Regions from separate parts of the Streptomyces sp. NPDC002886 genome, predicted to be linked through region 2. Evidence: riboswitches for the same ligand, from Rfam matches in the RefSeq annotation. Region 2 holds a riboswitch; the other holds the start of a gene.

Region 1 (3,381 bases), on a different contig from region 2:
GGGCCGGACAAACCACGCCAACGACCCATAGCGCACTTGCATGTTGACTCAATGTCAACCCTCACGCGCCCCGTTCATATGCGGCGGGCAAGAACAGCGGAGGGGACTTCCCCAACTCTACCGCGCCCAACCAAGCAGAATTGCCCCCTCCGTTTCTTAACGGAGGGGGCAATTCAGTTTCCGCGAGGCCTTACGAGGTGCCGCACGGGCTCAGCCGAAGCGCGGCCGAAGGCTCAGCAGCCACCCGCGACGGCGGGGATGATCGAGATGCCGGCGCCGTCCGGGGTGGACGTCTGCAGCCCGCCCTCGAAGCGCACGTCGTCGTCGTTGACGTAGACGTTGACGAAGCGGCGCAGCTTGCCCTGGTCGTCCAGGACGCGCGCGGCGATGCCGGGGTGGCTCGTCTCCAGGGACTGGATGACCTCTTCGAGGGTCGTGCCCTCGGCGGAGACCTCGGCCTGGCCGCCGGTGTAGGTGCGCAGGATGGTGGGGATGCGGACGTTGACGCTCATGGCGCTACTGCCTTTCCGGTGTGCAGGGGGAGGAATCAGGCGAGGTTGGCGGCGCGGAACGCGTCCAGGCTCGGGCGGATCGTGGCGGTCTGACCACTGTCGGCGGCCACCGCCTCCAGGGTCTTGAGGCCGTCACCGGTGTTCAGGATCACGGTGGTCAGCGCGGGGTCGAGCTGCCCGTTCTCGACGAGCTTCTTCGTCACGCCGACGGTCACGCCGCCCGCGGTCTCGGCGAAGATGCCCTCGGTCTGCGCGAGGATCTTGATGGCCTCGACGACCTGCTCGTCGTTGACGTCCTCGACGAACCCGCCGGTGCGGCGCGCGATGTCCAGGACGTACGGGCCGTCCGCCGGGTTGCCGATGGCAAGCGACTTGGCGATGGTGTTCGGCTTCTGCGGGCGGACCACCTCGTGACCGGCCTTGAAGGCGGTCGAGACGGGGGAGCAGCCCTCGGCCTGGGCACCGAAGATCTTGTACGGCTTGTCCTCGACGAGGCCGAGCTTGATCAGCTCCTGCAGACCCTTGTCGATCTTCGTCAGCTGCGAGCCGGACGCGATCGGGATGACGATCTGGTCGGGCAGCTGCCAGCCGAGCTGCTCGCAGATCTCGTACGCCAGGGTCTTGGAACCCTCGCCGTAGTACGGGCGCAGATTGACGTTGACGAAGCCCCAGCCCTCGCCCAGCGGGTCGCCGATGAGCTCGGAGCAGAAGCGGTTGACGTCGTCGTAGTTGCCCTCGATGCCGACCAGGTCGCCACCGTAGACACCGGCCATGACGACCTTGCCCTGCTCCAGGTCGTGCGGGATGAACACGCAGGAGCGGAAGCCGGCACGGGCGGCCGCGGCGCCGACGGCGCCGGCCAGGTTGCCGGTGGAGGAGCAGGAGAGGGTGGTGAAGCCGAAGGCGCGGGCGGCCTCGACGGCGATGGCCACGACGCGGTCCTTGAAGGAGTGCGTCGGGTTGCCGGAGTCGTCCTTGACGTACAGCTTGCCGGTGAAGCCGAGCTCCTTGGCCAGGTTGGCCGCGTCCACGAGCTTGGTGAAGCCGGGGTTCAGGCTCGGCTTGGAGGCCACGTCCGCCGGGACGGGCAGCAGCGGCGCGTAGCGCCAGATGTTGTTCGGGCCGGCCTCGATGGCGGCGCGCAGGGCTTCCGGGTCGCCCAGGGGCAGCTCGTAGGCGACTTCGAGCGGTCCGAAGCACTCGGCGCAGGCGAAGATCGGGCCGAGCTCGAAGCGGGTACCGCACTCACGACAGGAAAGGCCGGTGGCGGGACCGAGATCGACGGAGGTACCGGCGGTGCCGGTTTCGACGCGGGTGCTTTCAACGGTTTCGGCAGAGGTTGCGACAGACTGTGCAGCCATGATGGCGAGGCCCTTTCTCCTCATCTTCCCCATGGCGCACTTCGCCATGAGACGGATTTGGCACCTTCCCTAGCCGGGGACCTCGCTGGCGGCGCTGGAATGCGCGATCGCGAGAACCGACTGGAGGGTTGCCGGGGCTTCAACGGGCCGTGTCCCTCTGCCCCTCTGGATGAGCGGTATGGCACCGGCACACGCGCTCTGTGGCGCGCCGGTGCGTTTGTACGCGGGCCCCCCGGCATGCGGTGGGCCATCGCGTTGTTCAAGACTGTAACCGAAGGTCCGGGGGGTTGAGACAGCCGTCCGAACCGCGAGATGGATCACATTTCGGCCCAAACCAATGATGAACCCCGTGATGAACCCAGTGACGAACAGGGAGTGCTGAAGGTGCTGGAAGAGGTGGAGCGCTGGTTGGCAGACCGCTCCTGGTCCGCCGCCGACCGACCGCTCGGCCAGCTGCTTTCGGCCAAGCGGGCAGCGGGGACCACGGTGAGCGTGGTGCTGCCGGCGCTGAACGAGGAGGCGACGGTCGGCGAGATCGTCGAGGTGATCCGGCGCGATCTGATCGAAGGGCTGCCGGTCCCCCTGGTGGACGAGCTCGTCGTGATCGACTCGGGCTCCACCGACCGCACCGCGGAGGTCGCGGCCAAGGCCGGGGCCCGGGTCGTGCATCGCGACGAGGTCCTGCCGCGGATCCCGGCGCTGCCCGGCAAGGGCGAGGTGCTGTGGCGCTCGCTGCTGGCCACCACCGGGGACATCGTCTGTTTCGTGGACGCCGACCTGCGCGATTTCTCGTCGGCCTTCGTCTCGGGGATCGTCGGCCCGCTGCTGACCGAGCCGGACGTGCGGTTCGTCAAGGCGATGTACGACCGCCCGCTCGGCCCGGAGCTCGGAGGCCAAGAGCCCGGCGGCCAGGAGCCCGGCGGCCAGGAGCCCGGCGACCTCGCCTCCGCCAAGGCCCACGGCCAGGGCGGCCGGGTCACGGAGCTGGTGGCCAGGCCCCTGCTCAACCTGCACTGGCCGCAGCTGGCCGGCTTCGTCCAGCCGCTGGGCGGCGAGTACGCCGTACGCCGCGAGCTCCTCGAACGGCTGCCGTTCCCCGTGGGCTACGGGGTCGAGCTGGGCCTGCTGGTGGACGCGCTGCACACGGCCGGGCTGGACGCGCTGGCCCAGGTGGACGTGGGCGTACGGCTGCACCGACACCAGGACGGCCAGGCCCTGGGCCGGATGGCCGCGGCGATCTACCGCACGGCGCAGGTCCGGCTCTCGCGCGGACACCTGGTACGCCCCGAGCTGACGCAGTTCGAGCGGGGCCCGCAGGGGTTCGTACCGCACACCTACGCCGTGGACACCGAGGAACGGCCGCCGATGCGGGACATCGAGGAGTACGCGCGCCGTCGCGTGGCGTAAAGCCCGATTCATTCCCTATCGGGCCAATTTCCCCCTCATGGGGTTTACACGTTTCAGACATGCCAGACGCTCCGGACGCATGGAAGACCGCGACGATCACC
Region 2 (3,381 bases):
CCCGGGCTTCGGCCGGCACCGGGCCCGGGCGCGCCTATCCATCCGGCCCCGGGGCCCGTCAGACGGCCGGGACGCAGCGGCCCTCTTCGGTGCGGTACTGCCACTTGGCGCCGTCCGCGACGAGCTCCTTGACCGCGCGGACGAAGCGCTCGACGTGCTCGTCGGGGGTGCCGGCGCCGAAGCTGACGCGGATCGCGTTGAGCGAGCGCTCCCCCGGGGCCGCCTCCGGGGCTCCGCACTCGCCCTGGGCCTGCGGCTCGCTGCCGAGCAGGGTGCGGACCAGCGGGTGGGCGCAGAACAGGCCGTCGCGGACGCCGATGCCGTACTCGGCGGACAGCGCGGCGGCGAAGTGCGAGCTGTTCCAGCCGTCGACGACGAAGGAGATGACGCCGACGCGGGGGGCGTCGTCGCCGAAGAGGGACAGGACGCGGACCGCCGGCACCTCGGCGAGGCCTTCGCGGACCGTGGCGATGAGGTGCTGCTCGCGGGCGACGAGGTTCTCGAAGCCGGCCTCGTTCAGCGCCTTGCAGGCGGAGGCGATGGAGTAGACGCCGATGACGTTCGGGGAGCCGGCCTCGTGGCGGGCGGCGGTGGTGTGCCACTCGACGTCCACGCCGCCGTCCTCGCGGCGGGCCACCTTGCGGGAGGCGCCGCCGCCCGCGAGGTACGGCTCGGCCTCCTGCAGCCAGTCCGCGCGGCCTGCGAGCACGCCCGAGCCGAAGGGCGCGTAGAGCTTGTGGCCGGAGAAGGCGACCCAGTCCACGTCGAGGTCCTGGACCGAGACGGGGTGGTGCGGGGCGAGCTGGGCGGCGTCCAGGACGATCCGGGCGCCGTGGGCGTGCGCGGCGGCGGCGAGCTCCTTGACGGGCCACAGCTCGCCGGTGACGTTGGAGGCTCCGGTGACGCAGACCAGCGCGGGGCCGTAGGGGTCGCGGTCTGCCAGGGCGCGCTCCAGGGTGGCGACGGCCTCGTCCGGGGTGCGGGGGGCGTTGAGGTAGGTGACCTGCGCGTTCGTCCACGGGAGCAGCGAGGCGTGGTGCTCGGTCTCGAAGACGAAGACCTGGCAGCCGGCCGGGAGCACGGCGGCGAGCAGGTTGAGCGAGTCGGTGGTGGACCGGGTGAAGACCACCTGGTCGGAGGGCCGGCAGTCGAGGAACTCGGCGACGGTGACCCGGCTCTGCTCGAACAGGTCGGTGGAGAGCTGCGAGAGGTAGCCGGCGCCGCGGTGGACGCTGCCGTAGTACGGGGCGTACGCGGCCACGTCGTCCCAGACCCGCTGCAGCGCCGGGGCACTGGCCGCGTAGTCGAGGGCGGCGTAGGTGACCTCGCCGCCGGTGACGAGCGGGACGGTGACGTCACGGCCGAGGACCGCGAGCGGCTCGGCACAGCCAGGGCCCTCGGCCGGAGAGGTGACGGTGGCGGCGGTGACGGTGGCGGCGTTCAGGGTTGCGGACATGGCGGAATCTCCCGGCAGGCAGGTGTGAATGGCTTCGGTGGGCCCGTCCGCCGACACGGCTCTGCGGCCGTTCGGGGTACGGGAGTGCCCCGGAACGCGGATCGGCCGGCGTAGGCGGCAGCTGGGCTGCGGGTACGCGGAAGTGACCCTGTTCCGAGGGGTGAAGAAGGGGCGGATTCGCCCTATCGCATTCGCTTGCTCACGGAAAACGCTCCTCAGAAGACCAGGACCCCTGGTGTTCGAGGGATCCGCGCTTGCCGTAGACCTCACTGCCTACGACCTGGTCATCACCCGGGGCACCCCGCCACGGAAGGAGGGTTGCCGGACAGCAAGCCGGGGCCTAAACGCTGTCACTCGTGACCTGAGGAGCATCCTGCCACACGATCATCCGAACGCAAGACCCCGGTCCACATGGCGGACCGGGGTCGTGCTGGATCTTGGCCGGATCCCGTCGGAACGGCCCGGACCCGTATCCGCTAGGCGTTGCTCGCCGCCACCCAGCGGGCCAGCGCGTCCCGGGCCGCGCCCGAGTCCACCGACTCCGCCGCCCGTACGACACCGGCGGCGAGCTGCTCCTCCAGGGTGCCCGTACCCGGGTCCAGCGCGACCAGCGCCGCCGCCGAGTTCAGGAGCACCGCGTCCCGCACCGGGCCGGTTTCGCCGGCCAGCAGGCGCCGGGCCACGTCCGCGTTGTACGAGGCGTCCGCGCCTCCCAGCGCCGAGACGTCCACCAGCGGGATGCCGATGTCGCGCGGGTCGAAGCCCTGCTCCCGGACCTCGCCGTCGCGGACCCACCAGACCCGGGAGGTCGCCGTGGTGGTGAGCTCGTCGAGCCCGTCGTCGCCGCGGAAGACCAGCGCCGAGGAGCCCCGCTCCGCCAGGACGCCCGCGACGATCGGGGCCACCCGCGCGTCGGCCACACCGGTGGCCTGCGCGCGGACCCGCGCCGGGTTGGTCAGCGGGCCGAGGAAGTTGAAGGTGGTGCGGATGCCGAGCTCGCGGCGGGCCGCCGCCACGTGCCGCAGGGCGGGGTGGAACTTGACCGCGAAGCAGAAGGTGATCCCGGCTTCCTCGGCGACCTCCACGACCCGCGCGGGGGTGAGGTCGAGGTTGACGCCCAGCTTCTCCAGGACGTCCGAGGAGCCGCTCGCGGAGGACGCGGCCCGGTTGCCGTGCTTGACCACCTTGGCGCCCGTACCGGCCACCACGACGGCCGACATCGTGGAGATGTTCACCGTCTTGGCCCCGTCGCCGCCGGTGCCGACGATGTCCACCGTCCGGCCCGGCACCTCGATCAGGTTGGCGTGTTCGTACATGGCGCGAACCAGGCCGTTGATCTCGGCCACGGTCTCCCCCTTGGCCCGCAGGGCGACGGCGAAGCCGGCGATCTGGGCGTCGGTGGCCTCCCCGCGCATGATCCGGTCCATGGCCCAGGCCGTGTCGTCGGCGCCGAGGTCCCGGCCGGTCAGCAGGGCGTCCAGAAGGCCCGGCCAGCCGCGGGCCGCCACGCTGTCGCCGCCTGCCGGGGTCACCAGGTTCATGGTCCGCTCCTGCTGCTCGTGAAGGATTCCACGTGGAATGGGAAGGGCTTCAGCCTATCCAGCCCCAGGGACGGCAAAGAGCCCCGTCCAGACACTGGACGGGGCTCTCGCCGTGGCGACACCAGGACTGACCGAAATCAGTCCCTCAAGCAGTCATGCGTGGTGCGTTGTGCGTCATGCGTGAAGCGTGTGAAGCCGTGTTGCGGGAGATCAGTGGTGGCCGTGGCCGCTCTGGATCTCCTTGTACTCCTCGACCGTGGGCTTCGGGATCTGGTTGTTCTCCCCGTAGTAGCCCTTGCTGAGCTTGGCGCGGAGCTTCTCCAGCGGCTTCACCTTGCGCTCGACACCGTTCTCGTCGACCGTGGGGCCGATCTCGGCGGGCTC

What was found. Region 2 has a riboswitch for S-adenosylmethionine ahead of ACFYYB_RS08275 (aminotransferase class V-fold PLP-dependent enzyme). Riboswitches for the same ligand answer to the same signal wherever they lie in the genome.
Region 1: linked by a shared signal. The riboswitch ahead of thrC (threonine synthase) and the one ahead of ACFYYB_RS08275 (aminotransferase class V-fold PLP-dependent enzyme) in region 2 are both predicted to bind S-adenosylmethionine.

Annotation. Positions count from the first base shown of each region.
Region 1 covers NZ_JBIAPV010000014.1:161,170-164,550, forward strand. Annotated here, with positions in the region: gene ACFYYB_RS38570 (MoaD/ThiS family protein) at 234-512, opposite strand; gene thrC (threonine synthase) at 548-1,873, opposite strand; SAM riboswitch class I at 1,891-2,049, opposite strand; gene ACFYYB_RS38580 (glucosyl-3-phosphoglycerate synthase) at 2,258-3,280, shown strand; gene ACFYYB_RS38585 (hypothetical protein) at 3,340-3,381, shown strand, end outside.
Region 2 covers NZ_JBIAPV010000002.1:462,066-465,446, forward strand. Annotated here, with positions in the region: gene ACFYYB_RS08275 (aminotransferase class V-fold PLP-dependent enzyme) at 59-1,456, opposite strand; SAM riboswitch class IV at 1,702-1,818, opposite strand; gene trpD (anthranilate phosphoribosyltransferase) at 1,933-2,997, opposite strand; gene ACFYYB_RS08285 (cytochrome bc complex cytochrome b subunit) at 3,208-3,381, opposite strand, start outside.